One region of the Azospirillum sp. UENF 211521 genome, then DNA from elsewhere that is predicted to be linked to it. Evidence: riboswitches for the same ligand, from Rfam matches in the RefSeq annotation. Region 1 holds a riboswitch; each other region holds the start of a gene.
What was found. A riboswitch is a leader RNA that binds a small molecule or an ion and turns the genes downstream of it on or off. The one in region 1 is predicted to bind thiamine pyrophosphate.
Positions count from the first base shown of each region.

Region 2: it holds a riboswitch for thiamine pyrophosphate, as region 1 does, so the genes downstream of both, thiC (phosphomethylpyrimidine synthase ThiC) here and ACWPN5_RS24010 (LuxE/PaaK family acyltransferase) in region 1, are expected to answer to the same signal.
Region 3: it holds a riboswitch for thiamine pyrophosphate, as region 1 does, so the genes downstream of both, thiO (glycine oxidase ThiO) here and ACWPN5_RS24010 (LuxE/PaaK family acyltransferase) in region 1, are expected to answer to the same signal.
Region 4: it holds a riboswitch for thiamine pyrophosphate, as region 1 does, so the genes downstream of both, ACWPN5_RS05695 (ABC transporter substrate-binding protein) here and ACWPN5_RS24010 (LuxE/PaaK family acyltransferase) in region 1, are expected to answer to the same signal.

Region 1 covers NZ_JBSNCF010000002.1:1,600,341-1,607,360, reverse strand. Annotated here, with positions in the region: gene ACWPN5_RS24025 (ABC transporter permease) at 1-272, opposite strand, end outside; gene ACWPN5_RS24020 (ABC transporter ATP-binding protein) at 272-1,042, opposite strand; gene ACWPN5_RS24015 (acyl-CoA reductase) at 1,053-2,501, opposite strand; gene ACWPN5_RS24010 (LuxE/PaaK family acyltransferase) at 2,501-3,580, opposite strand; TPP riboswitch at 3,655-3,784, opposite strand; gene ACWPN5_RS24005 (DUF5672 family protein) at 3,941-5,665, shown strand; gene ACWPN5_RS24000 (acetylornithine deacetylase/succinyl-diaminopimelate desuccinylase family protein) at 5,681-6,964, opposite strand.
Region 2 covers NZ_JBSNCF010000001.1:2,147,922-2,154,941, reverse strand. Annotated here, with positions in the region: gene oxlT (oxalate/formate MFS antiporter) at 1-435, shown strand, start outside; gene thiC (phosphomethylpyrimidine synthase ThiC) at 520-2,361, opposite strand; TPP riboswitch at 2,477-2,589, opposite strand; gene ACWPN5_RS10050 (hypothetical protein) at 2,794-2,982, shown strand; gene oxlT (oxalate/formate MFS antiporter) at 3,070-4,332, opposite strand; gene ACWPN5_RS10040 (MFS transporter) at 4,787-6,004, opposite strand; gene ACWPN5_RS10035 (LysR family transcriptional regulator) at 6,109-6,996, shown strand.
Region 3 covers NZ_JBSNCF010000001.1:1,598,997-1,606,016, forward strand. Annotated here, with positions in the region: gene ACWPN5_RS07510 (STAS domain-containing protein) at 1-152, opposite strand, end outside; gene mgtE (magnesium transporter) at 450-1,889, shown strand; TPP riboswitch at 1,936-2,039, shown strand; gene thiO (glycine oxidase ThiO) at 2,031-3,209, shown strand; gene thiS (sulfur carrier protein ThiS) at 3,206-3,415, shown strand; gene ACWPN5_RS07530 (thiazole synthase) at 3,635-4,405, shown strand; gene ACWPN5_RS07535 (PaaI family thioesterase) at 4,470-4,913, shown strand; gene ACWPN5_RS07540 (hypothetical protein) at 4,981-5,454, shown strand; gene ACWPN5_RS07545 (NnrU family protein) at 5,501-6,199, shown strand; gene ACWPN5_RS07550 (hypothetical protein) at 6,216-7,020, opposite strand, start outside.
Region 4 covers NZ_JBSNCF010000001.1:1,226,990-1,234,009, reverse strand. Annotated here, with positions in the region: gene ACWPN5_RS05705 (branched-chain amino acid ABC transporter ATP-binding protein/permease) at 1-412, opposite strand, end outside; gene ACWPN5_RS05700 (branched-chain amino acid ABC transporter permease) at 417-1,301, opposite strand; gene ACWPN5_RS05695 (ABC transporter substrate-binding protein) at 1,309-2,451, opposite strand; TPP riboswitch at 2,521-2,618, opposite strand; gene ACWPN5_RS05690 (STAS domain-containing protein) at 2,780-3,157, shown strand; gene ACWPN5_RS05685 (DMT family transporter) at 3,162-4,058, opposite strand; gene ACWPN5_RS05680 (FAD-dependent oxidoreductase) at 4,275-6,329, shown strand; gene deoA (thymidine phosphorylase) at 6,339-7,020, opposite strand, start outside.

The DNA.
Region 1 (7,020 bases):
GGGTAGAACAGGCGGCGCAGCACCGGCACCTCGGCCAGCAGCACCCCGGCGAGGAAACCCACGGTGCAGCCGGCGGCGAGGCCCATCGCCATCTCCGCCGTGGTGACCCAGAGGTGCGGCAGCAGATAGCCCCCGGCCAGCCCGTCCCACAGCGTGCGCAGCACCGCCGAGGGCAGCGGCACGACCAGCGCCGACACCCCCGCCACCCGGCAATAGACCTCCCACCCCGCCAGCAGCAGGACGAGCAGCAGGGCGGAGGCGGCACGCACCATCACGACGCGCGCTCCAGTGCCACGCCGGAGCCCGCGCCATCCATGGCGTGGCGCAGCTCCAGGCACAGGGCGTTGAAGCGGGGGCTGTAGCGGACGTCGCGCCCGCGCGGGCGGGCCAGCGGCACCGGCAGGGCGTGGCGCAATTGCCCGCCCTCCATCACCGCCACCCGGTCGGCCAGATAGACCGCCTCCGCGATGTCGTGGGTGACGAACAGCACGGTGGTGCGGTGCCGGGCGCAGAGCTTCAAGAGGTCGTTCTGCAACTCCTCCCGCGTGATGGCGTCGAGCGCGGCGAAGGGCTCGTCGAGCAGGAGCAGCGGCGGCTCGGTGACCAGCGCGCGGGCCAGAGCGACGCGGCTCTGCTGTCCGCCCGACAGTTGGCTGGGGTAGCGCCCTTCGAGTCCGGACAGGCCGACGAGGTCCAGCAGCTCCTCCGCCTTGCGGCGGTCCGCCGGCTGCGGACGGCGCGTCAGCGACACCGGCAGCAGCAGGTTGTCGAGCACCGTCCGCCACTCCAGAAGCGTCGGCGCCTGGAAGACGAAGCCGACCTGGGCACCCGGCCCCCGCACCGGCTCCCCCTGGATGCGGACGGTTCCGGTCGAGGGGGCGAGCAGCCCGGCGACCAGCTTCAGCAGGGTCGTCTTGCCGCAGCCGCTGCGCCCGACCAGCGCGTGGAACTCGCCCTCCCCGATGGTCCAGTCGATGCGGTCCAGGATGGTGCCGCCGCTCGGGACGCCGTAGCCGGCCTGTTCGATGCTGACGAAGCTCATGGCCGGCGCCTCAATCCGTGTAGGGAGCGAACGCGTCCGCCGCCCGTTCCGCCGAGCCTTCGATCTCGGTCATGGTGACGAGGTCCAGCAGGTTGAACCGCCCGTCATGGTGCCAGCCCGCTTCCGGCGCGGTCATGCGGCCGAGCGCGCAGAGGCGCGTCACACCGACCGCCCCCAGCGCTCCGGCGAGCGCGAACAGCTCCTCCGGCGCGGCGGCGATGCCCACGGTCTGGAGGAAGGCGCGGTAGGGCGCCAGCCCCGGCACCGCCTCGGCCAGCCGGTCCACCGCCACCACCGTCACCGTGCGGTTCAGCCCGCAAGGCGAGAGACCGTCCGCGGCGTCCGTGTAGGCGACCGCCCAGCTTCCCGCCGGATCGCCCAGCAGGGCGCGGCTGGGGTCGGCAAAGCCCTTCGTCTCCTCCGCGTTGCGCCAGGACGCGACGCTGCCCGCCTCGCCCATCGACAGAGGGCGGCGCGGGAACTTGCTGCCCAGCGCGTCCAGCTCGTGCGCCAGATAGCCGGCGAATTCACGCGGCGACACCCGCCCGCCGCGCTCCACGAAAAAGGTCTGGGGCGAGTAGCAGCCCTGCTGGTCGTAGCGCGCCACGTCGTAGGCCGCCTGCCGCGCCACCGCCCCCGCCTTCCCGGCGTCGAGCGCGGAGCGGGCGACCATGCCGAAGCTGATCTTGTGACCGTAGGGCAGGAAGCGCGTGGTGATCGGCACCCGCGAGCGGATGGCCTCCAGCGCGTCGTTGCCGCCATAGGCGACCACCGTGTCGGCGCGGCCCAGCCACGCGCGCTCCGTCGCTTCGTCGCCGCCCTTCCACCAGACGATGGCGATGCAGTCGGCCAGCTCCGGGTCGATCTCCGCCAGGATCTGCGCGAACCAGCCGGCGAACAGCGGCTCGGCGCTCGGCAGCTTGCCGACCGTGCCGGCCTTCACCAGCAGACCGGAAATCAGGCTCCACAGCGGCAGGCCCGGCACGTTGCCCGCCCAGACATGCAGCAGCAGTTCCGGCCCGAAGGCGCGGGCGAAGCCGCCCTTGGGCATCGGCTGGAAATCGTCGAGCACCGCCGGATTGGCGAAATCCTCCGCGATGAATTTCCGAAGCTCCGGCCCGCGGAAGGTCTTCAGATAGCCGGTCAGCCCCAGCCGGACCATCTCCGCGTCGTAGCCGGTGACCAGCGGCAGCAGACGTTCGGCCTTTCGCCGCCACGGGTCGCCGCGGTCGAGCAGCCGGGCGACGGCGCGGTCGATGGCGGCGGCGATCTCCGCCACGGTGCGGCTTTTCAGATAAGCCCGTGCGTTGGCGCGCACCCGCGTTGCCAATTCGGCGATCTGCGCCTCGCTCAGCACCGGCACCGCCACGTCGAGCGTCTCGGCGCCGCGCCGGAAGGTCAGCGTCCGCCAGTCCACCGCGTCGGCGGACAGCCCCGGCAGATGCCCGGCGCGCTCCATCAAGTCGCCCGCGCCGCTTTGAGGAAATCCTCGACCGCCATGGAGCAGCCCTTGGCGTCCGCCCCGTCGGCCCGGCCGAGAAGCTGGAAGCCGCCGTCCACCTCCACCCCCGCATCCTCGGTCAGGATGGCCGACGCGCAGTTGAAATGGGCCAGATCGTGATGGACCAGAACGCCGACGCTGCCGCGCGGCACCTCCTGCCCGGTCAGCGGGTTGATGACCCGGCTGCGGATCCAATGCGGGCCGGACTTCACCGACGGGCAGGCCTCGTTGCCGTCGTCGTAGAACTGGGTGCTCAGCTCCGTCATGCCGTACATGTTGATGCACAGCCGGCGCGGCACGCCGAAGGTCGCGGACAGGCGGCCGTAGAACTCCTCCGCCGCCATCTCGCGCGACTGGCCCTTGAAACCGCCGGTGTCGAGGACGCGGCTGCCCGCCGGCAGGGCGAAGCTCCGCCCCCGCTCGGCCAGCGCGTCCATCAGATGCACGACGCTGAAGCTCGCCCCCAGCAGGGCGTAGGGTTCGCCGGTGGCCTCGGCGCGGGACAGCTCGGCGATGGCCCCGTCCACGTCCAGCCCGGCGTCGGAGACGAAGTACCGGCTCTCCGCCGTCCCGAATTCGCTCTTGGCCAGCGCCAGATAATGGGCGAGCGAGGAGCTGGGCATCGCCTGCTCGGTCGGGAACAGGATGCCCATGCGCAGCCGCTCATACTCGCCCATGAAGCGGCGGCGGAAATTGACGGTCATCGAGCGGTCGTAGACCGCCAGCGTCGGATGGTGGCTCTTGCCCCGCACGCCCTTGGTGGTGCCGCTGGTCATGAAGACGTGCGGGCATTCCTCCGGCGGGCGGCCGCTCAGCGTCAGGTCCTTGAAGGCGCTGATCGGCACGGCGGGCACGTCGCGCCAGCTCTTCACCGTGCGCAGGGTGCGCGCGCGCTGGGTGGCGAAGCGGCGGTAGGGGGCGTTGGTCTCGAACTGGTGCGCGAAGACGGCCAGCGCCATGCGGTTGAACGCCTCCTCGTCCGCCTCTCCGGCGGCGATGAAGGCCAGCAGCTCTTCGACAAGTCGGGCTTCGGTCACGTCCGCACACCTTTTGCAACGCCAACAAACTGTTGCCGGGACAAGCGGTGTCTGGATGGAATGGGGGTACGCCGTGCCGCCCTTCAGTCCCGTCCCTACGCCGGTATGACCCGGATCAGGTTCGATGGGTCACCGCGTTGTCCGGATGAAAGCGCCGGACCGGCGGAGTCTCAGCCTCCTAGCGAGGCCCCCCAGGGAACATTCGCAAGCTAAGGGACCGGCCCCCGCCCGTCAAGGAGGTCGGGCTCTGAGACGGACTGCTCAAGGATGGCCGGCGCTCCGCCCGTGGCAGCCCCACAACCGCCGTGATAGGATCCGCGCCCGCGGGCGGCCGACGCCGGCGGCAGAACGGGGAACGGGATGGTGAGGATCGAGGACTGCACGCTGGTGTTCGCCGACACGGCGAACCACGCCCTGGTCGAGATGGCCATCCGGGACAGCATCGCCGCCTGCCGCTTCTCCAGCGTCCTGCTCCTTTCCGACCGCGACCCGAGGATTCCGGGCGTCGATTTCCACCGCATCGCCCCGATCAACGACATCGACGACTATTCGGACACCATCAACGTCCGCCTGCGCCGGCTGGTGACGACGAAGCATGTCCTGATCGCGCAGTGGGACGGCTTCGTCGCCGATCCGCAGGCCTGGACGGAGGCGTTCCGCGCCTTCGACTACATCGGCGCCCGCTGGGGCTGGTACGACGACGGCATGACGGTGGGGAACGGCGGCTTCTCCCTGCGCTCCGCCGCCCTGCTCGACCGGCTGCGCGACCTGCCTTTCGAAGCCGGCATCCCCGAGGACCACGTCATCTGCCGGACCGAGCGCCCGGCGTTGGAGAAGGCCGGCATCCGCTTCGCCCCGGAGGCGGTGGCCGACCGCTTCGCCTTCGAGCGGACGCCGGTGCCGGGACCGGCCTTCGGCTTTCACGGCCTGTTCAACTTCGGCAAGGTGCTGGGGGACCGCGCGCTGGAGGAGCGGATCGAGGTGATGGACGGCCCGCTCCTCGACCGGCGGGAGTACACGGACCTGATGACCAGCCTCGCGCTGTCCGGACGCAAGGCCCCCTTCGCCTCCATGGTCCGCAAGCTGGTGGCGCGGCGGGACGAGACGGTCCTGCGCTCCCAGATCACCGAATGGACGAGCGGTGCCGCGCGGGACTATGTGCTGGCCCTGGCCGATGCCGTGCAGACGACGGCGGCGCCGGGGTCGCGCTGGCCGGCGGTGGCCGCGCCGCAGCGCCGCCAGCCGAAGATCTACGACTGCTTCACCTTCCACAACGAACTCGACCTTCTGGAGCTGCGCTTCCGCGAGCTGTACGACACCGTCGACCAGTTCGTGATCGTCGAGGCCAAGCAGACCTTCACCGGCGCGACCAAGCCCCTGCATTTCATGGAGGAGCGCGACCGCTTCCTGCCCTTCCTGGACAAGGTGAAGCTGATCGTCGCCCCCGACTTCCCGGAAACCGACAATCCCTGGGTGCGCGAGCGGGCGCAGCGGAACGCCATCGCGCTCGGGCTGGACAAGGTGGAGCCGGACGACATCGTCGTCGTCTCCGACGTGGACGAGATTTTGCGCGCCCGCTCGCTCGCGTCGCTGCGCGACAGTTCGGCGATGATCGCCGGGTTCCGCGTGCCGCTGTTCTACTTCAAGGTCAACTTCATGAACGTGGAGGGCGAGAACTTCTCGGTCTTCCCCGTCGCCGTCCGCGGGCTGATGGCCCGGATGACCACGCCGCAGCAGATCCGGGAGAGCCGCGGCACGCTGGACCGCTACACCCCCGAGACCCGGCCCGCCTACGTGGACATCCTGCCCCACGCGGGCTGGCATTTCTCCTACATCGGCGACGACGCCGCCATCCGGCACAAGATCCAGAGCTTCTCGCACCAGGAGCTGAACCGCGACGACATCCTCGACGGCATCGACGTGCCGCGCTTCCTGGCGGAGGGCAGCGACCTCTTCAACCGTCCCGGCTACCGCTGGCAGTCCGTGGAGCTGAACGACTATTTCCCGGCGAACCTCCTGGGTGACCGCGAGCGCTGGTCGGACTTCATCGCCGAGGAGGTCGGCGGCCGGGTCACCTGGAAGTAGCCGGCGCTCTTTCCCCTACACCTCCCGCCGCAGCAAAGACAGGGCGGCCATCGCCATGACCTGCGCGGAATGGACCATGTCGTCGATGTCCACATACTCGTCCGGCTGGTGGGCGAGGTCGAGAATGCCGGGACCGTAGGCGATGCAGTCCTTGAGATGCCCGACCCGCGCGATGTGCTTCTGGTCGTAGGTGCCGGGGGACACCACCTGCGCCGCCGGGCGGCCCAGCACCGTCTCGATGGCCGCCCCCACCGCCCGTACCACCGGCGCGTCGGCGTCGGTCAGGGTGGGCAGGAAGGCCAGCACCTCGCGCAGCTCGTAATCGAAGCCGGGGCGTTCGCGGCGCAGACCCTCCAGGATGCCGACGATCTCCGCCCGCACCTCCTCCGGGTCCTCCTCGATCAGGTAGCGGCGGTCGATGACCATGCGGCAGCGGTCGGGCACCATCGGGCTGGGCAGGCCGCCATGGTCCTCGGGCTGGCCGCCGTGGATGGCGTTGATGTTCAAGGTGGACTGCCGGGCCCCCTCCGGGACCACCGGCATGGTGGTGCGCTTGGCGGCCAGACGGGGGATCAGCTCCGTCTCGATCCGGTGCAGCACGGCCCCCATGTGGCGCACCGCGCAGTTGCCGAGGAAGGGCATGGAGCCGTGGGCGACGCGGCCCTTGGTCTCGATCTCCGCCCACCAGACGCCGCGGTGGCCGATGCACACGCGGTCGACGTTCAGCGGTTCCGGGATGATGACGTGATCGACCCGCGGGCGGGAGAAGTAGCCGAGCGTGGCGAGGTGCCCGACCCCGCCGTAGCCGCCGGACTCCTCGTCCACCGTGCCGGAGATTTCCAACGCGCCGGGGAAAGGGATGCCGGCCTCCAGGATCGCTTCCACGGCGATGATGGAGGCGGCGATCCCGCCCTTCATGTCGCAGGCGCCGCGGCCGTAGACGCGCCCGTCCTTCACCACGCCTTCGAAGGGATCGACCGTCCAGCCCTGGCCGGCGGGCACCACGTCGATGTGGCCGTTGAAGTGCACGCAGGGGCCGGGCTCGCGCCCCTCGACGCGGGCGACGACGTTGGTGCGCGGGTAGCGGTCGCTGTCGCCCGGCGCGCCGTCGGCCCGCACATACTCCACGGCGAAGCCGCGCCCGGCCAGCCGTCGCCCGAGGAATTCCGCGCAGTCGGTGTAGACGTCGCCGGGCGGGTTCACGGTCGGGATGCGGATCAGGTCGCGGGTCAGCGCGACGAGGTCGTCGCGCCGCTCCGCGATGCGGCGGAACAGCGACTCCCGTTGATCGAGCGGCATGCATCCCCCCTGCGCACAATTGGTTGTGCGGAAGGATCGGTCATGCCGGCGCGCCT
Region 2 (7,020 bases), on a different contig from region 1:
TGGGTGTCCGACCACATCGGGCGCGAGAACACCATGTTCATCGCCTTCGCGATCGAGGCGGTGGGCATCGTCGCGCTCAGCCTCTACGGCCGCGACCCGGTGGCCTTCGTGCTGCTGACCGGTCTTGTCTTCTTCGCCTGGGGCGAAATCTACAGCCTGTTCCCCGCCTGCTGCGCCGACACCTTCGGGTCGAAGTTCGCCGCCAGCAACGCCGGGCTGCTCTACACCGCCAAAGGCACGGCGGCGCTGCTGATCCCCTTCGCCAACATCATCGCCGACGCGACGGGAAGCTGGCACGCGGTCTTCCTGCTGGCCGCCGCGGTCAACGCGCTGGCCGCCGTGCTGGCGCTGTTCGTCCTGCGCCCGATGCGCAACCGCATGGCCGCCGGGTCGCTGGACGCGCGCAGCGGCCGGAGCGTGACGGCAACACCTTGACGCTCTTTTCCCCTTTCCCCCCGCTTGGGGAAGGAGCCGAAGCGAGGGGGCGCCCGCGAGGGCGTCCCCTTTTCGATTCGGGGGTCAGTCCGCCGCCTGCCCCTCCTCCAGATAGATCTCCCCACCCTTGGCGCGGAAGCTCTCCGACATCTCGGCCATGCCGGAGTTGGCGTAGTCCCGCACCTCCTGCGTGATCTTCATCGAGCAGAATTTCGGCCCGCACATCGAACAGAAATGCGCGACCTTCGCCCCCTCCGCCGGCAGGGTCTGGTCATGGAAGCGCTCCGCCGTCTCCGGGTCGAGCGACAGGTGGAACTGGTCGCGCCAGCGGAACTCGAAGCGGGCGCGCGACAGGGCGTCGTCGCGTTCCTGGGCGCCGGGATGGCCCTTGGCGAGGTCGGCGGCGTGGGCGGCGATCTTGTAGGTTACCACGCCCACCTTGACGTCGTCGCGGTCCGGCAGCCCGAGATGCTCCTTCGGCGTGACGTAGCAGAGCATCGCCGTGCCGAACCAGCCGATCATGGCGGCGCCGATGGCGCTGGTGATGTGGTCGTAGCCCGGCGCGATGTCCGTGGTCAGCGGCCCGAGCGTGTAGAAGGGCGCCTCGCCGCACAGCGCCAGCTGCTTGTCGACGTTGGCCTTGATCTTGTGCATGGGCACATGGCCCGGCCCCTCGATCATCACCTGCACGTCGTGCTTCCAGGCGATCTTGGTCAGCTCGCCCAGCGTCTCCAGCTCGGCGAACTGGGCGGCGTCGTTGGCGTCGGCGATGGAGCCGGGACGCAGCCCGTCGCCCAGCGAGAAGGCGACGTCGTACGCCTTCATGATCTCGCAGATCTCCTCGAACCGCTCGTAGAGGAAGCTCTCGCGGTGGTGGGACAGGCACCATTTCGCCATGATCGAGCCGCCGCGCGACACGATGCCGGTGGTGCGCTTCGCGGTCAGCGGGATGTGCGCCAGACGGATGCCGGCGTGGATGGTGAAATAGTCCACCCCCTGCTCCGCCTGCTCGATCAGCGTGTCGCGGAAGATCTCCCAGGTCAAGTCCTCGGCCTTGCCGCCCACCTTCTCCAGCGCCTGATAGATCGGCACGGTGCCGATGGGGACCGGGCTGTTGCGCAGGATCCATTCGCGGGTGGTGTGGATGTTGCGGCCGGTGGACAGGTCCATCACGGTGTCGGCGCCCCAGCGGATCGACCAGACCATCTTGTCGACCTCCTCCCCCACCGAGGACGCGACGGCGGAGTTGCCGATGTTCGCGTTGATCTTGGTGAGGAAGTTGCGGCCGATGATCATCGGCTCCGATTCGGGGTGGTTGATGTTGGACGGGATGATCGCCCGCCCGCGCGCCACCTCGTCGCGGACGAACTCCGGGGTCACATGGTCGGGGATGGAGGCGCCGAAGTCGTCGCCGTCCCGCGCCGCCGCTTCGGCCAGCCGCTGGCGGCCCAGATTCTCGCGGACGGCGATGTACTCCATCTCCGGCGTGACGATGCCGGCGCGGGCGTAGGCCATCTGCGTGACCGTCCGGCCCGGCTTGCCGCGCAGCGGACGGCGCCCTGCGCGGTCGAAGACGGGCACGGCGCGCGTCTCGCCGACGCGAAGCCCGTCGTCCTCCGGACGGACCTCGCGGCCCTCATAGGCCTCGACGTCGCCGCGGGCCTCGATCCAGGAGCGGCGCAGCTCCGCCAGGCCGCGGCGGATGTCGGTCTGCACGGCGGGATCGCTGTAGGGGCCAGAGGTGTCGTAGACGCGCACCGGCGGCTCGCCGCCGCCCACATGGATGTCGCGCATCGCCACGCGCAGGTCGGGGAAGCGCTCCCCGGCCACATGAACCTTGCTGGACGAGGGCAGCGGGCCGGTCGTCACCGAAAAATGGTCGGACGGCGCGGCTTTCTGGGAAGCGGGGGGAAGAGTGTCGGGCATCTGCTGTGGATCTCCATCGCACATAGGATCGTTGGAGACCCGGGTGTGACGGAGCGGCAGAACGGACGACCGGAGCGGTCCCCATAAAGGGGTGCGCGATGGGGTGCGCGTGACCGTGGCCCGTTTGTTCCTGTCCCTACGCCGGTACGACCCGGATCAGGTTCAAAGGGTTCGGCGCCTTACGGCATCATCTCAGCCCCGTGCTATGGGGCTCCCCTTGGAACGTCGCCATGCTGAACCATCCGCCCCACCCACGTCAATGCGATTTAAGTCGCGATTCACGGCGAATCCCACCCGATCAATGCAAGCGACGCGATTCTGGTATCCATTATCTGGTATACAAAATCCTATTGCGCAGCCTGAGCCGGGCCGCTACGATGCATCACAACAACAAAAAGCAACGCCCCCTCCCGAGAGCCCGGAGCCCATCCCATGCTCGAATCCCAATTGATCGCCTTCGTCGCTCTGGCCGGCCTGATGGGCCACGGCCTGACCCTGCTGATGCGGGAGGACGACGAGTGGAATGCCGATCCGCAGGACGAGCAGCCGGATGGCCTCTGGTCGTCGGACCGCTTCAACCAGTCCGGCGAGGGCCACAACCGTCCCTTCTTCCTGGAATGAAAAAAGGCCGCCGCGCGGGGTGCGCGCGGCGGCCGTCATCCGAGATAAAGTCGTCCGAGATACGAAACCTGGAGCTTCGCGGGCCGATCAGTGGCCGGGCTGCACCGCCAGCCCACCCGTGCCCTGCTGGGCGGCGAGTTCGGCGTTTCGGGCATGGTGCTTGCGCAACATGGGCCGCAGGACCGCGATGGCGCAGAAGGCCGCGATGAGGTCCATGGTGGCGCAGATGTAGAGCACGGTCGCCCAGGTGCCGGTGGCCTCCATCAGCAGGTTGCCCAGCGGGACCAGCAGCGCCGCGACGCCCTTGGCGCAGTACAGCACGCCGTAGATCTTCGCCGCATGCTTGGTGCCGAAGGTGTCCGCCGAGGTGGCGCTGAACAGGCTGTACACTTCGCCCCAGGCCAGGAACACCAGACCCGACAGGATCAGGAACATGATCGGGTCGTGGCCGAAGCGGCTGAGCATCAGGATGCCGAGGCCTTCGAAGGTGAAGGCGATGAACATCGTCGCTTCACGGCCGATGTGGTCGGAGACGAAGCCGAACAGCGGACGGGAGATGCCGTTCATCACGCGGTCGAGCATCAGCGCGAAGGGCAGAGCCGCCATGGTGATGCCGAACAGGCTGATCGGGGCTTCCTTCACGCCCAGATCGTGGGCGATCACGCCGAGCTGGGCCACCGCCATCAGACCGCCGGAGACGGTGCAGATGAACATCAGCATCATGACCCAGAACACCGGCGTCTGCAGCGCTTCCTTCAGCGTGTAGTCGCGGCGGGACTGCAGGACCTTGGTCGAGGCCTTGACCTGATCCTTCTGCGGGGCGCGCAGGAAGTAGGCGGCGATGAGGATGATCGTGCCCTGCAGCAGGCCGAACCAGAAGAAGGTCGCCTGATAGCCCGAGGAGTGGATCATGTTGGCGATCGGCAGGATGGTCACGGCCGAACCGGCGCCGTAGCCGCCCGCGGTCAGGCCGACGGCGAGGCCGCGCTTGTCCGGGAACCACTTCAGGGCGCTGTTGACGCAGGTGGCGTAGACGCAGCCGACGCCGATGCCGCCGATGGCCGAACCGACATAGAGCATGCCGAGCGAGCCGGCGTAGCTGTCGACGATCCAGGAGAGGCCGGTCATCACGCCGCCGAAGGCGACGATGGCGCGGGGGCCGTAACGGTCGATGAAGTAGCCTTCGATGGGGGTCAGCCAGGTCTGGACGACGACGAAGACGGTGAAGGCGGTCTGGATCGAAGCGCGGGTCCAGCCATGGGTGGCCTGGATTTCCGGCACGAACAGCGTCCAGGCGTACTGGATGTTGGCCGCGGCCACCATGCAGACGATGCCGACGACAATCTGCATCCAGCGCGCGCCGTCGGAGATGGGCGCCTGCGAGCCGCCGGAACTGTTAAAAGCTGGCCTCTGGGATTCTGTCGATCCAACCATCATTCCCTCCCGTGGGATTGCGACGCTTTGATACCGGGCATGAGGGTCCCCTTGAGCCGGCGAGGCGGTGTCCGAGCGAGCGTCCGCATCGCCGCGTCATGGGCGGCCTTGTTCCGTGCCGATGTGAGTCATGGTTCAATGATGAGCTGGAGAGCCGGTCTCGCCGTCCCTGCGTTCGTGGCGCTCCAGATACGGCATATGGTATGCCAGAGACACGATTGTTGGCAACACGAACTTTTGGCGTGTTGCGCTTTTCATCCAAAAATTTTTCGGGCTTTCGAAAACCGGATCGTCGGCAGGGGTGGCCCCGCCCGAAAGGCGGGACCCGTCGGCACTCTGCGCAATCGCGGAAGGGAGGGGGCGAACGGCCTCAGGCGGCCGCGGAGGCGGCGCGGGACGAGGCGGTGACGGCGAGCGCCGCAATGGCCGCCGCCAGCGGCACGAAGGACACCCACAGCACCGAATCCCAACCGAAGGCGGCCAGCAGCCCGCCCGACGCGAAGGACCCCACCGCCATCGTGCCGAACACGATGAAGTCGTTGAGCGACTGCACCTGGGTCTTCTCCTCCGGCCGATGGCACTCCAGAACGAGGGCGGAGGCTCCGAGGAAGCCGAAGTTCCAGCCGACACCCAGCAGGATCAGGCTGACCCAGAAATGCGTCACGTCGACGCCGCCCAGCCCCACCACGGCGGAGGCGGCGATCAGGCCCAGTCCGGCGAACACGATGCGCGACGCGCCGAACCGCTCGACCAGACGCCCGGTGACGAAGCTCGGGGCGTACATGGCGATGACGTGCCATTGCAGGCCGAGGTTGGACGCCTCCTGCGACAGGCCGCACAGCCGCATCGCCAGCGGGGCGGCCGTCATGATGAAGTTCATCAGAAGATAGGAGACGACTCCGCACAGCGCGGCGGTGATGAATCGCGGCTGGCGCACGATGACGCCGAGCGGGCGGCCTCCGGCGGCCTCGGCGGCGGTTGGCATAGGCAGCCGCACGCCGGCCAGCACCAGCGCGGACAGCGCCGCCACGGCGGCCTGGGCGAGGAAGGTCGCCAGGAACAGGTACGGCGGCCAGACATCCATCGTGAAAGTGACGAGCTGCGGCCCGATGACCCCGGCGAACACCCCCCCAGCCATCACCGCCGACATGGCCCGCGGGCGCCGTTCCGGTTCGACGCAATCGGTCGCGGCAAAGCGGAAGGACAGGACCACGGCGGCGTAGGCGCCGCCGGGAATCATCGACGCGCAGAACAGCCAGAAAGACCCCAAAAGCACCGCCAGGGCGGACAGCAGACCGACGAGCACGCCGCAGCCGGTCCCCACCAGGAAGGCGGCGCGCCGCCCGTGCCGCCGCGCGATGGCCCCGGCGGGAATGGTGCAGACCGCCATGCCCACGACGAAGATGGAGAGCGGCAGCGTGGCGAGTGCCGGGCTCGGCGCCAGCGTGTTCCCGACGATGGCCCCCGTCGCGTAGACGACCACCGCGTTGGCGCCGGCCAGCGCCTGCGCGGTCGCCAGCCGCAGAACGTTCGCCGTCCCGTGAGGGTAAAGGCCCTGTGCATGAGGGGTGGGGTCGGCTTGGCTCATATCGGTGTCCGGGAATCGTTCGGTGACGGTTGCCCCACACCTACTGACCCGCCATCATGAATGAAAATGGTATTTTCTCATGATTGGATGAATGGGGATCATGAATGCTTGACCGCCAGATTCTCGCGATCCTGCGGGAGGTGGATCGGGCGGGCAGCGTCACCGCCGCCGCCGAACGCCTGAACCTCAGCCAGTCGGCGCTGAGCCACACGGTGCGCAAGTTCGAGGAGCGCTGCGGCGTGGAGATTTGGATGAAGAAGGGGCGCAGCCTCCGTTTCACCCAGGCCGGGCAGCATCTTTTGTCGCTGGCGCAGCGCCTGTTGCCGCAGTTCGAGCACGCCGAACGGGCTCTTGCCGACTTCGCGTCGGGGCGCCGCGGGGCCTTCCGGGTGGGCATGGAATGCCATCCCTGCCAGGCTTGGCTGATGCGGATGACCGCCCGCTACCTCACGCAATGGCCGGATGTGGAATTCGAGGTCCGCACCGCCTTCCGCTTCGATGGCCTGGGCGCGTTGCTCGACAACGAGATCGATCTGCTGATCACACCCGACCCCATCGAAACCCCCGACGTGCTGTTCACGCCGGTCTTCGACTATGAGCTGGTCCTCGTGGTCCATGAGACGCATCCGCTTGCCGCGCGCGGCGTGGCGCGGCCCGAGGACCTGCGCGCGGAGGAGCTGATCACCGTCCCGGTCGGCCTGGAGCGGCTGGACGTCTACACCCGCTTCCTCGTCCCGGCGCATTGCCGGCCACTCCGCCACAAGACGGCGGAGACGACCGACCTGATGCTCCAGCTCGTCGCCGCCCGGCGCGGGGTCACCGTCCTGCCGGACTGGCTGGTGCGGGAGGACGGCGCCGGCCTGCCCGTCCGCTGCGTGCGGCTGGGGAACGAAGGGATCGGCAAGAGCATTCATCTCGGCGTCCGCCGCGGCGAGGAGAGCGTGGATTACATCGCCGGCTTCCTTGCCCTCGCGCGGGCACCGGATCAATAAGCAAGTGAGCAAAAAATGGCCGTG
Region 3 (7,020 bases), on a different contig from region 1:
GTCATGTAGCGCAGGTCCAGCCGCACGTCGGGCCGCGCGCCGATGTCCCAGTCCGCCAGCAGGTCGTGGAACTTGCGGCTGTCGTCGTAGGTGAAACGCCCCGACAGCATGATCCCCTCCTGACCGTCGATGTCGGTGTAGGCGTACTCCATCGTCACATCCGCTGGCCGGTGGTGTCGGTTCTTCTCGGGCTGCGCGAGGTGAAAAGCCCCGCGCCCATTATGGGTGCACGAATTGTGAAGCCCGCGCAAGCAATTGCGCGCGGGGCCGGAGGGCTTGGAACGGTCCGCCGGGCTGGACAAAACGGTGGCACACCTATATTCGGTGGTCGCCCCGGCGGGAACCCGCGAGGGCTCCCCACCAACCCGCAAACGCCGGTGCGCCATGGTCGGCCGATCGCAGGGCCATGCCGTCACGCCGCATTGCCATCGTGAAGGGAGGGTGCCGCCATGCACACCGACCGCCAGGAACCGGATCGTATCCAGGACGATGTGCCGCACCCGGCCGAACGCCCCGACCCGCCCCGCGAGGACGGCGAGGAGGAGCGCGCCTACGGTGTGGAGCCGGAGTTTGTCGAGGAGGTCGTCGAACGGCTGCACGCCGGGCGGCGCGACGAGCTGCGGGCCGAGCTGGACACGCTTCATCCCGCCGACATCGCCGACCTGATCGAGCAGCTCGGCCACGACGACCGCGAGGCGCTGATCGGCGTCCTGCGCCCCGACTTCGACGGCGAGGTGCTGAGCTACCTCAACCACGATCTGCGCGAAGAGATCGTCGAGCTGTTCGAGCCGAAGGAACTGGCCGCCGCCGTCGCGGAGCTGGACACCGACGACGCCGTCGACGTCATCGAGGACCTGGACGAGGACACCCGGCGCGAGGTGCTGGAGAATCTGCCGGCCGCCGACCGCGCGCTGGTCCAGGAGAACCTGACCTACGACGAATACACCGCCGGCCGCCTGATGCAGCGCGATCTGGTGGCGGTGCCGCAGTTCTGGACGGTCGGCAAGACCATTGACTATGTCCGCGCCGCCACCGACGAGCTGCCGGAGGATTTCTACGACATCTTCGTCGTCGATCCGATGCACCGGGTGGTCGGGGCGGTGCCGCTGTCGCGCCTGCTGCGCCAGAAGCGGTCGGTCCGCATCGCCGATCTGGTGACGGAGGAGGTGGACACCATCCCCGCCACCATGGACCAGGAGGAGGTGGCGAACCTGTTCCGCCAATACGCCTTGGTCTCCGCCCCGGTGGTGGACGCCGGCGGGCGGCTGATCGGCGTCATCACCGTCGACGACGTGGTCCACATCATCGACGAGGAGGCCGAGGACGACATCGGCAAGCTTGGCGGCGTCGGCGACACCTCCATCTACCGCTCGGTTCTGGAAACCTCGCGCTCGCGCATTTCCTGGCTGGGGCTGAACCTGTTCACCGCCTTCGCGGCGGCGGGCGTCATCTCGCTGTTCGAGGCGACCATCGAGCAGATCGTGGCGCTGGCCGTGCTGATGCCGATCACCGCCTCGATGGGCGGCAACGCCGGGACCCAGACCCTGACCGTGGCGGTGCGCGCCCTGGCGACGCGCGAGCTCTCGTCCTCCAACGCCCCCCGCGTGGTGGGCAAGGAGGTTCTGGTCGGTCTGCTCAACGGCGCCGTTTTCGCCACGCTGGTGGGGGCCATCGCCGCGACGTGGTTCGAGCCGATGATCGGCCTCGTGATCGGCTGCGCCATGGTCATCAACCTGTTCGTCGCCGGGCTGTGCGGGGTGCTGATTCCCATCGGGCTGGACCGGCTGGGCGTCGATCCCGCGGTGGCGAGTTCGGTCTTCCTGACCACCATGACCGACGTCATCGGATTTCTGTCCTTCCTGGGGTTGGCGTCGCTTTTGTTGTTGTGACCAACGAAAAGGGGCTTGCCAAAGGCGGCTCTCTTCCGGATGATCCGGGCATTGGCTGGGGTGCCGTGCGGGATGCGCTCGCGCGGCTGAGATCACACCCATCGAACCTGTCTGGATAATGCCAGCGAAGGGAGCCGCCGCATGGTATCCGCGCCCTTATCTGATTCCGCTCTTTCCGCTTCTGGAAGGCCCACCGTCGCCGTGGTCGGCGCCGGGGTGATCGGCCTGTCCATCGCCTGGAGGCTGGCCGCCGCCGGCTGCCGGGTGGAGGTCTTCGACCGTGGCGCTGCCGGCCGGGGCGCCAGCCACGCCGCGGGCGGCATGCTCGCCGCCTGCGTGGAGACCGAACCTGGCGAAGAGAGCCTTCTGCCGCTGACCCGCGCCTCGCAGGACCTGTGGCCCGCCTTCGCGGCGGAGCTGGAGGCCGCCTCCGGCATGGCGGTGGACCTGCGCGACGAAGGCACGATGGTCATCGCGCTGAACGCCGACGACGCCGCCAAGGTGCGCTTCCTGCACGACTTCCAGACCAAGCTCGGCCTGCCGGTGGAATGGCTGAGCGGGGCGGAGGTGCGGCGGCGCGAGCCCTATCTCCAGCCGGGCGTGGCCGGTGCGCTGTTCTGCGCCGGCGACCATCAGGTGGACAACCGCAAGGTCGCCGCCGCCCTGCATGCCGCCGCTTTGCGGGCCGGTGCCGTGGTGCACGAGTATGCAGAGATCGGCCGCATCGAGGTCCGTGGTGGTCGCGCCGTTGGCGTCCAGGTCGGCGACCGGCTGTTCGAGGCCGACCATGTGGTCCTGGCCGCCGGGGCGTGGTCGGGCTGGATCGACGGGCTGTCCCCGGCGGTGCGGCCGCCGGTGCGCCCGGTGAAGGGCCAGATGCTCTGCCTGCGCATGGACGCCCGGTTGCCGCTGCTGCGCCATGTGGTGTGGACGCCCGGCACCTACCTGATCCCGCGGCTGGACGGGCGGCTGCTGGTCGGCGCCACGACGGAGGAGCGCGGGTTCGACGACCGGCTGACCGCCGGGGGCCAGTTCGCCCTGCTGGAGGGGGCGTGGCGCGCCCTGCCGGGCATCGCCGAACTGCCCATCGAGGAGGCATGGGCCGGCTTCCGCCCCGGCACCCGCGACGACGCCCCGATCCTCGGCCTCTCGGAGGTGGAGGGGCTGGTCTACGCCACCGGGCACCACCGCAACGGCATCCTGCTGACCCCGGTCACCGCGGATTCGGTGGCGCGGCTGGTCCTGACCGGGGAAAGCGATCCGGTGATCCTCCCCTTCGCGCTCGACCGCTTCGCCCAGCCCAGGGGAGCCGCGGCATGAGCGCCCGCATCCGCGTCAACGGGCGGGAGGAGGAGCTGAACGTTCCGACCGTCGCCGCCCTGCTGGCCGACCGCGGTATCGCCGCGGGGACTCGCGGGGTCGCCGTCGCTCTCAATGGCGCCGTCCTGCCGTCCCGCCGCTGGGATGAGACGGCCCTGTCCGCGGGCGACGCCCTGGAGATCATCCGGCCCGTGCAGGGCGGCTGAACCTCTCGCCCGCCACGTCCCTTGATCGTTTTTCCCGCAAAGGCGGCGCCCAATCCCTCTCCCGTCCCGGGAGAGGGTGCCCGCGCAGCGGGCGGGTGAGGGTCGTGCAAGGATCAAGGCGCTGATCCTCGGCGGCACCCTCACCCTTCCCGCGCTTCGCGCGGGCCCCTCCCCTCTCCCGAGGCGGGAGAGGGGATATCAATCATCGAGGAAACACCCATGAACGACACGCTCACCATAGCGGGCCGCGAGTTCCGCTCGCGCCTGTTTCTCGGCACCGCCGGTTATCCGAACCAGCAGGTCATGCTCGACGCGCTGGAGGCCAGCGGCAGCGAACTGGTCACGCTGGCCATCCGCCGCATCAGCCTGGACGGCTATTCGGAAAGCCTCGTCGACGTCATCGGCGACCGCGCGGGGCTGCTGCCCAACACCGCCGGCTGCCTGACCGCCAAGGAGGCGGTGCTGACCGCGCAACTCGCCCGCGAGGCGCTGGGTGTGGACTGGATCAAGCTGGAGGTCATCGGCGACCGCGAACTGCTCTACCCCGATGTGGAAGAACTGCTGCGCGCGACCGAGGAGTTGGTGGGTGACGGTTTCACCGTTCTGCCCTACTGCAACGACGATCCGGTGACCTGCCGCAAGCTCGCCGACCTGGGTGCTGCGGCGGTGATGCCGCTGGGCGCCTTCATCGGCTCGGGGCTGGGCATCCGCAACCCGCACGCCATCGAGACGATCTGCGCGCGCAGCCCGGTGCCGGTGGTCCTAGACGCCGGGATCGGTACGGCGTCGGATGCCGCCCTGGCGATGGAGCTGGGCTGCGCCGCCGTCCTGCTGAACACCGCAGTGTCGAAGGCGCGCGATCCGGTGCGCATGGCGGCGGCGATGCGCGACGCGGTGGCGGCGGGGCGGGCGGCCCGTCTGGCCGGGCGCATGCCGAAACGCGCCTTCGCGGAGGCGTCGAGCCCGCAGCTCGGCTTGATCGGAACGTAAGGCTGGCGCAGGGTAGGGGCCGTCCGATTTCAACCCCCCGAACACGATCAGAGGGACCCGAGACGTGCCCAAGACCTTCGAACCGCGCGATCCGGACTGGGAGGCGCGCTGCCGCGCCGGCTTCGAGCGCCAGCCGATCTGCAAGACGCTGGGGATCGAGCTGACGCGGCTGGAGCCCGGCTTCTGCGAGATGCGCCTGCCGTTCCGCACCGACCTGACGCAGCAGCACGGCTTTTTCCACGCGGGCATGGTCAGCACGCTGGCCGACAACGCCGGGGGCTACGCCGGCTACACGCTGATGCCGGCGGGCAGCGAGGTCCTGGCGGTGGAGTTCAAGGTCAACCTGATGGCGCCGGCCAAGGGCGAGGTGATGATCGCCCGCGCCCGCGTGTTGAAGCCGGGCCGCACCCTGACCGTCACCAGCGTCGAGATTTCGATGCTCGACGGCGGGGTGGAGAAGGACTGCGCCATCATGCAGCAGACCCTGTTCTGCCAAGCCACCGCCTGACCCGCCCATCCCCTTCCATCCGATCCCCTTCCATCCGATCCCCTTCCATCCGATCCAGGAGGTTCGCATGCCGCTGTCGCGTCTTTTCGGTGCCGCGTTGATCGCGGGCGCCGCCACCATTGCGCTTGCCCAGCCGGCCCTTGCTCAGAAGAAGGAGCCGCCGGCCTGCGGCGCCGTGTCCTTCCGCGCCATCGCTCCCGGAGCGCCGGACGGCGAAACCGACGCCGGCCTCTACAAGTCCCGATTCGGCAAGATCGAGGTGAAGGCCGAGGTGAAGGGCGGGCAGGCTACCAACTATTACATGGTGCTGAACGGCAAGCGCATCGACGCGTCGGCCAACCCGCCCAAGGCCGCTGATTCCTGCCTGAAGTCCAAGAGCGTCAAGCTGCCTTACCAGAAGCAGGCGGCGGGTGCCTGCACCGGCAACCGCTTCCGCGTGGTCATCGACCGCTCCGGCAAGCAACCGGTGGCCCTGTTCTTCGGCCTGCACGGCGACGATTGGGCCTATTGCAGCGGCACGACGCTGGACAAGGGCGCCTGACGAGGGCGCTTTACGAGGGGTGTAGGACGCGACCGGGAGACCGCTGATGACCGGGACCATCGCCCATCTGTCCGCCGCGGGGCTGTTCCTGCTGCTGACGCATTTTGGCATTTCCAGCACGCCGCTGCGCGCGGCGCTGGTCGGACGGCTGGGCGAGAAGCCCTATCTCGGCCTCTATTCGCTGGTCTCGGCGCTGGCCTTCTGGTGGCTGGTGGCGGCCTACAACGCGGCGCCCCATGTGCCGCTGTGGCCGCCCGCCGGCGGGTTGGCCTGGGTGCCGATCCTGCTGGTGCCGGTCGCCCTGTTTCTGCTCGTCGCCGGCCTCTCCACCCCGAACCCGACCTCGGTCGGGCAGGAGAGGCTGCTGACCGGCGACCGCGAGCCGGTCCGCGGCATCCTGCGGGTGACGCGCAACCCGTTCCTGTGGGGAGTCGGGCTGTGGGCGGTCGCCCATATGGTGCCGAACGGCGATCTGGCCTCGCTGATCCTGTTCGGCACGCTCGCCCTGCTGGCGCTGGGCGGCAGCATCCTGATCGACGCGAAGCTGGCGCGGCGGTTGGGGGCCGATTGGGACCGCTACGCCGCGCGCACCTCCAACCTGCCCTTCGCGGCGATCCTGGCCGGGCGCCAAAGCCTCGTCTGGAAGGAGATCGGCTGGTGGCGCCCGGCGGTGGCTCTGCTGGTCTATGGCGGTCTGCTGCACCTGCACCGGACGCTGTTCGGCGTGTCTCCGCTGCCCTGGTGACGCTCCGCCTTTACGCTCAGAAGGTCATGCCGCGCACCTGATCGCGCAGCGTGTTGCGGGCGGTGTCGGCCTCCTTGCGGGCGGTGGACAGCTCGCGGGACAGACCGTCCAGGCGGGTTTCCTGCTCGCCCATCTTGGCGATGGTCCGCTTGAACAGGTCGCTGTCGCGCGGCAGCGTGGCGAGGTTCTGGCGCAGCCGCTCCTGCTCCTTGCCGATCTCAGCCTGTTCGCGCTCCAACTCGCCGACGCGGCGCTCCTTGTCGGCGACGGCGCCGCGCAGCGTCGCGACCTTTGCCAGGGCCTCGCGCGCCGCGGCCGGCAGCTCCGTGGAGGAGGCGTAGGCCCGCACCTGCTCCGGCGACATTTCCGAGATGCCGAAGCGCTCGATCCGCGGGCGCTCCAGAGCGACCGCCAGGGTCACCGTCTGGCCGGCGGGCACTGCCACGGGCAGGCGGTAGGCGTCGGCCGTCAGGTCGGGAGCGGCCCCGCCGGTGGCCCCACCCGAAGGCGGCACCAGCTCCCAGCCGGAACGCCGCGGGTGCTCGACGATGACGGTGCGGTCCTCGCCCGCCGCGCCGGCGATCCGGTAGGTGGTGGTCTGGCGGTCGGTCACGGTCAGCTGCAGCACCCCGTCGGCCAGGGTGGCGCGGGACAGGGTGCGGCTCGGCTGCTCGGAGCGGTCCACCGTCACCGCCTGATCCACCGCGAAGCTGAGGATCCGGCTTTCGCCCGCCGGAAGGGTGGCCAACCGCGCGTCGCCCACATAGGCGGCGGCTCCGCCGATCCGCTCATAGAGCGTCAGCACGCCCGGCGGCAGGCCG
Region 4 (7,020 bases), on a different contig from region 1:
TGACCGCCAGCAGATGGACGACCTGCGCGATCCCCAGCGTCGCCAGCGCGAAGTAATGGGATTCCAGCCGCAGCACCGGCAACCCGACCAGCAGGGCCAGCAGCAGCGGCACCAGCAGCGACACCGGAAAGGTCGCGGCAAAGCCCCACCCCCACTGGCTGCCCAGGATGCCCGTCGCGTAGGCCCCGATCCCGAAGAAAGCGCCATGGGCCAGCGACAGCGCACCGCCCAGCCCGAAGACGATCTGGAACCCGATGGCGGCCAGCGCGTACACCCCCGCCACGGTCAGCACGCGCAGCCCGTAGGGCGACGCGTACAGCAGCGCGTACGCCAGCAGCACCGCGACCCCAATCCCCTCCCCCGCCCAGCGGGGGAGGGTCAGGGTGGGGGCCAGCGCCCACAACTTGCGCACGCCCTTACGCACGACGCCGCGCCGCCTCGCCGAACAGCCCCTGCGGGCGGGCGACCAGAATGACCAGCAGCGTGGCGTAGAGCAGCCCCAGCGCCACCGGATAGGACAGCACCGACGACACCCCGACCTCGAACAGCGCGATCAGCAGCGCGCCGGCCACCGCGCCCGGAACCGAGCCCCAGCCGCCGATGGTCACCGCGATGTAGGCTTTCAGGATCAGGTCGCCGCCCGCCGTGGGCGTGACGAAGTAGCGGTTGGCCAGCAGCAGCCCCGCCGCCCCGGCGAAGGCGGTGCCCAGCGCGAAGGTGATCAGGATCATCGCCGTCACCGGCACGCCGCAAGCCCGTGCCATCTCCGGGTCCTGGGCCGTGGCGCGCAGGCGGCGGCCGAGTTGGGTCCGCCCGAACAGCCATTGCTGCCCGGCGATCAGCAGAGCGGCGACGGCGATGATCGCCAGCGACTGCTCCGCCACCACCAGCCCGCCGAGGTCGAGCGTTCCCCCACCCAGGAGCGGCGGTGCCGCGCGCGGCTCCGGTCCGAACAGGACGGAGGCGCCGTTCTGCAGGATGATCCCCGCTGCGATGGTGCTGATGAAGACCGCCACCGGCGGACGGCGGCGCAGCGGCAGATAGGCCGCCGCTGCCAGCAGCAGCCCCAGCCCGGCCATCAGCACCAGCACCACCGGCAGCAGGAGCAGCCCGGGCAGCGGCAGATACCCCGGCAGATGCGGCGCCAGCGCCACGCCGAGCAGCCCGCCGGCCATCACGAGGTCACCCTGCGCGAAATTCACCGCCGCCGTGGCGTTCAGCACCAGCACGAAGCCCAGCGCGACCAGCGCGTAGGCCGCACCCAGGGCCAGACCGTTGACGAGAAGCTGCAGGGTGATCAAGACATGCTCACTTCACCATGCCGGTCACCACGCCGGTCAGGTTGTCGTAGCGCTTGGCGATCGCCGGCACGCGCGAGGCGCCGTCGTAGCAGACGATCACGGCGGAGTGCGCCATGTTGCCCTTGCCGTCCGACTTGTAGGTCATGGCGAGACCCTGGTGGGTCCCGGTGGACAGGGCCTTGCGCACGGCCTCCGCGTTCCCCGCCCCATCCTGCACCGCCGCCAGCACCATGCGGATGCCGTCATACTGGCCGAGCGCGAAGGCGTCCGGCTCCGCGTTGAAGGCGGTGCGGTAGGCCGTGGTGAAGGCTTCCACCTCCGGGCTGCCGCCGGAGATCGGCGAGGCCGCCGTCTCGGCGCACACGCCCTTCAGTTCGGCCGGTTCCAGAAGCGCCGCGGTGCTCGGCTGGTGCATGGCGGAACCGGCGACGATGGGCACCGCCACCCCGTTGGCGGCCGCCTGCCGGATGAACAGGGCGGTCGGGCCGGAATGCAGGTGCAGCACCAGCACGTCGGGCTTGGCCGCCAACGCCTTGGTCAGGACCGGCAGCAGATCCTTGGCGGCGGGGTCCACCCCCTCCTCGAACACCGGCTCGACGCCGAGCTTTTTGAAGGCCTGCTCCAGATGGGCCTTGCCGCTCTGGCCGTAGGCCGTCGTCTGGTAGATCACCGCCGGGCGCTTCCTGCCCAACTCCTCCGTCACGTAGCGGGCGTGAGCCTCCTTGGTCACGGCGTCGCCGGGGAAGAAGCGGAAGACCCAGGGGTTGCCCTGCTCGGTGATGCTCGCCGTGCCCGACACGGTGACCAGCGGAATCTTGTAATCCTGGGCCAGCGGCAGCATCGCCAGCATCTGCGTGCCCAGCATGCTGGCCGCCACCGCCGTGACCGTGCCGCCCGCCGCGCGCTCCAGCGCCGTGACCGCAGCCTCCGGCGAGGTGCCGGTGTCGATCACCTCCGACCGCACCGTCACACCCGCGGGCGCGTCCTTCAGCGCCAGGACGGCGCCGTTGCGCTGGCTCGTCCCCTCCAGCGACAGGAAGCCGGTCAGCGGCACCAGCACGGGGACCGAGGCATCGCCCGCCCGCGCCGCGCCGGACAGGAGGGACGCCGTAAAGACGGTTGCCGAGAGGATGGAAAGGAAGCGCCGCATGGATGTGTCTCCTCCTGCCCGGCGAAGAACCGCGCGAGGACGAGGAGGCCAGGGGTGTAGCGGCGGCACAGCCTCGAACGCTTGGCTCCCTTCGCTGGCATGACCCAGATCAGGTTCGATGGGTGTGGTCTCAGCCCGCCTTGCGGCAGGCACCCCAGCCGTTCGTGTGCACAGTGTGAGCCCGGCGCCCGGCTGTCAAGCGGCGGCCCGGCGCCTTTTCACAATTTCGCAACGCAACAGACACCGGAGAGTCGCGCTTCCCGTGGTTCCTTCCGCCGCCCCCGGCCCACGCCGGATCGTCGCCCCAACCGGAAAGTCGTCACGCAGCATGCGGCCCACCCCGTCGCACGGCACCGTCACCCTCCACCGCTTCGCCGCCGCGCCGGACGGCTGCGGGCTGCGGGCCGTCCTGTCGGGGCGCATCGACCACGCCGCCCTGCCGGGGCTGACGCCCCTGCTCCGCCGCGCCGCGGATGCGCGGACCCTGACCCTGCGCGTCGATCTGGGACGGGTGGAGTTCCTCGATTCCTGCGGCATCGGGATATTGCTGGCTCTGCGCAAGGCCGTGCTTGAGCGCGGCGGCGTCATCGCCTTCGAGAACCACCCGCCGCGCATCCGGCGCGTGCTGGAGCGCAGCCGGATCGTCGCGCTGACCGACCCGCCGCGTGTCGCGGACAGCGGCTTGACCTTCTCCGCCGCGGCCTGACCGATCAGTCGCCGCGGCGCCGCGTTTCCCGGTAGAGGATGTAGAGCCCGCTGGCGATGATGATCCCAGCCCCGGCCAGGACCGTAGGGGTCGGCACGTCGCCGAAGACCAGGAAGCCGAGCAGGGTCGCCCAGATCATCCCCGTGTATTCGAAGGGCGCCACCACCGCGGCGCGGCCCAGGCGGAAGGCCTGGGTCATCAGCACCTGCGCCGCCCCGCCCAGCGTGCCGACCAGAAGCATCAGCCACAGGTCGAACCCGCCCGGCTGCACCCAGTCGGGGATCGCCGCCACGCCGCTCACCACCGTGGTGGTCAGCAGCAGATAGACGACGATGGCGGTGTTGCTCTCCGTCCGCGACAGGCCGCGCACCGCGATCATCGCCAGCGCGTAGAAGAAGGCCGCTGCCACGCCCACGAGAATCGGCAGGAGCGGCGCGTCGGCCTCCGGGCGGGCCATCACCACCACGCCGCCGAACCCGACCAGCACCGCCGCCCAGCGCCGCCACCCCACCGGCTCGCCGAGCAGCGGCATGGACAGCGCCGTGATGAACAGGGGGCCGGCGAAGCTCAGCACATAGACCTCAGCCAACGGCAAGTGCTTGAAGGCATAGAAGAAGCAGCCCATCGACAGCAGCCCGGCGAGCGAGCGGAGGACGTGGGCGACCGGGCGCTGCGTGCGCATCCCGCCCCAGCCGCCGCGCGCCACCGAAATGCCGCCGACCAGCACCACCGCCACCACCGACCGCGCGAACATGAGCTGCGCCACCGGGTAGCCGCTGCTCAGATATTTGATGAGCGTGTCCATGCCCGCGAACAGGAAGATGGCCAGCACGAAGCAGCCGATAGCACGGCGGGTGTCATCGCTGGCGGCAGCGGCGGGAAGAGCGGCGGTTTGGGTCATGATTGCACAGTATCTGAGCAACCATGACGCTGCCCAATGCCGCAACCGCAGGTCTGGCCCGCGCCGCATCGCCTCGGGGGGCGTCGGCAATTCACGCTTCGTGAATCGCCGGGCGGACGTTTGGCGAAGCGAACCCGGCTTTTCGCGGATCGGCGCTGGTCCCATCCGGCGCATCGGACAGTCTGGCGGACATTTCCATCACACCAAGGGTCCGCCATGCTCCTGTCCAAGCCGATGCCCCAATCGATCCGCATCCTCGTCGGATTTTCGCCCTGGATCGCCTTCGGCGTTCTGCAGCCGGCGGGCCATGCGGCGGCCGTGCTGGCGGCGCTGCTGCTCAGCCTGGCGCTCTGCGCCCAGGATTGGCGGCGCGGTTCGCCGAAGGCGCCGGAACTGGTCGCCGCCGCCTTCTTCGCCGCGCTGCTCCTCAGCGGGCCGTTCGAGCGCATGGGGATGACCGTCCATCTCGCCCTGGCCGGCATGGCCTTCGCCTCGCTCGCGCTGGGCCGCCCCTTCACCCTGCCCTATGCCCGCGAAACGACTCCGCCCGGCCTGTGGCATCTGCCGCAGTTCGTCGCCATCAACAAGGCGGTCACCGCGCTGTGGGGTGTGGTCTTCCTGGCCGGCGCCGGCGGCTTCGCCATCGCGACCGAGGTCGGCGTCGTCACCTCGACCCTCGCCACCCTGGCCGGTATGCTGGCGACCCGTCGATTGCCGGACTGGCTGGTCGACCGGACCGTCGCCCGCCGTCTGGCCGAGCGGGAGCCCCACCGCTGGCCCGCCCCCGCCGTGCTCGGGCAGAAGGACGGTGTCGTCGTGGTGGGCGCCGGCATCGGCGGGCTGACCGCGGCGGCCCTGCTGGCGGAGGCCGGGGTCCGCGTCACCGTTCTGGAGGCGCACGACCGTCCGGGCGGCTATTGCTCCTCCTGGGACCGCAAGGTCTGGCTGCGCGACGGGTCGATGGGGCGATTCACCTTCGACGCCGGGGTGCACGACGTCAGCGGCACCCATCCGGATGGCCCGGTCGGGCATCTGCTGCGCACGGTCGGCGTGGCGGACCGCGTGCGCTGGCAGCCGGTGACCCGCGGCATCGTCCGGAACGGCGCCCTTCAGCCGCTGCCCGTCGACGCCGAGGGTCTGGCCGCCCTGATCGCGCGGGAGCATCCCGGCAGCGCCGCTGGGGCCACCGCCTTTCTGGAGGAGATGCGCGGGGTTTACCGCGACCTCTACCGCGGCTGCGCCGACACCGGCCTTCCCCACATCCCGCGCGACGTCGCGGCGATGCGCGCCTATCCGCTGGAGTGCCCGCAGGCCTTCCGTTGGCAGGACCGCGGCTTTCTGGAGATGCTGGCGCATTATGTGCCCGACGCCGGGGCTCGCGCCCTGCTGTCCAGCCTGACCGGCTACCTGTCCGACCGGCCGGAGCGGCTGGGCGCCACCCAGATGGCGCCGATTTTCGGCTATGTCTTCGACGGCGGCGCCTACCCGGAGGGCGGATCGCAGCGGCTCGCCGACGCTCTGGTCGAGGCGATCCGCGCCAAGGGCGGCGAGGTCCGGCTGCGCACCCCCGTCCGTCGCATCCTGGTCGAGAACGGCCGGGCCGCCGGGGTCGAGACCTTGGATGGAGAGCGCATCGCCGCCGCCGCGGTGATCTCCAACGCCGACGCCCGGCGGACCCTGCTGGAACTGGTGGGGGAGGAGCATCTGCCCGCCGGGAGCGCGGACCAATACCGCGCGCTGCGCCCCACGACCTCGGCCTTTCTGGTCACGCTGGCCCTGGACATACGCCCGGACCTGCCGGCGATGACCTTTCTGAGGGAGACCGGCTTGGCGCTGGCCCTGCCTTCCGCCCATGACTCAAATCTGGCTCCGTCGGGTTGCGCGGCGCTGACGCTGATGCGGCTGGACCCGGCGGGCGCCGCCTGGGACCGCTCCGCCCCCGACTACCGCGCGCGGAAGACACGGGAGGGCGACGCGATGATCGCCGCGGCCGCGGCCGTGATCCCGGATCTGGAGCGCCACATCCTGCACCGGCAGGACGCCAGCGCCGCCACCTTCGCCCGCTACGCCCACACGACGGAGGGGGCGATCTACGGCACCGATCCGGCGCTTCCCGCCAAGTCGCCGGTGCCCGGCCTGCTGTTGGCCGGTGGCGGGGTCTTCCCCGGTCCGGGGGTCGAGGCCTGCGTCATCTCGGGCCGCCGCGCCGCGGAGGCTCTGGTGGGGCCGGCGCGGGCGCGGCAGGCCGAGGACGGACGCCGTGCCGCGTGAAGCCGCCTCTTACAGCCGGATGCGGTCGGCGATCAGCGGTCCGGCCGGCGGAGCGCTGTCGGCCAAGGTGAAGGCGCGGCGGAGCAGCGCCGCCGCGTCCTCCGCCTGCGCCGCGCTGCGGGCGTGGACGACGGCGAGCGGGCGCTCCGCCGGTCCCACCGAAGCGCCCAGCCCGGCGACGTCGGCAAGCCCGACCGCAAAGTCGATGGGATCGGTCGTCTTGGTCCGCCCGCCGCCCAGGGCCACCACGGCGATGCCGACCGCCCGCACGTCGATGGCCGCCACCACGCCCGCCCGCTCGGCGAAGACCGGCTGGACGACGGGGGCGGCGTCGAGATAGCGGTCCGGCGCGTCCAGCAGGTCCGCCGGGCCGCCCAGCGCGTGGACCATGCGGGCGAAGCGCTCGGCGGCCTGCCCGCTCGCCATCGCCTGGTCGAAGCGGGTGCGGCCGGCGGCGGCGTCGGGGACCAGCCCGGCCAGCACCAGCAGCTCGGCGGCCTGGGCGGCGGTGACCTCGTAGAGCCGGGAGTCGGCCGCGCCGCTGCGCAGGATGTCGATGCACTCCCGCATCTCCAGCGCGTTGCCGGCGGTCAGGCCCAGCACCTCGTTCATGTCGGTCAGCAGCGCGACGGTGGGCAGCCCGGCGCCCTCGGCCACGGTGACGAGGCTGTCGGCCAGCTCCCGCGCCTTG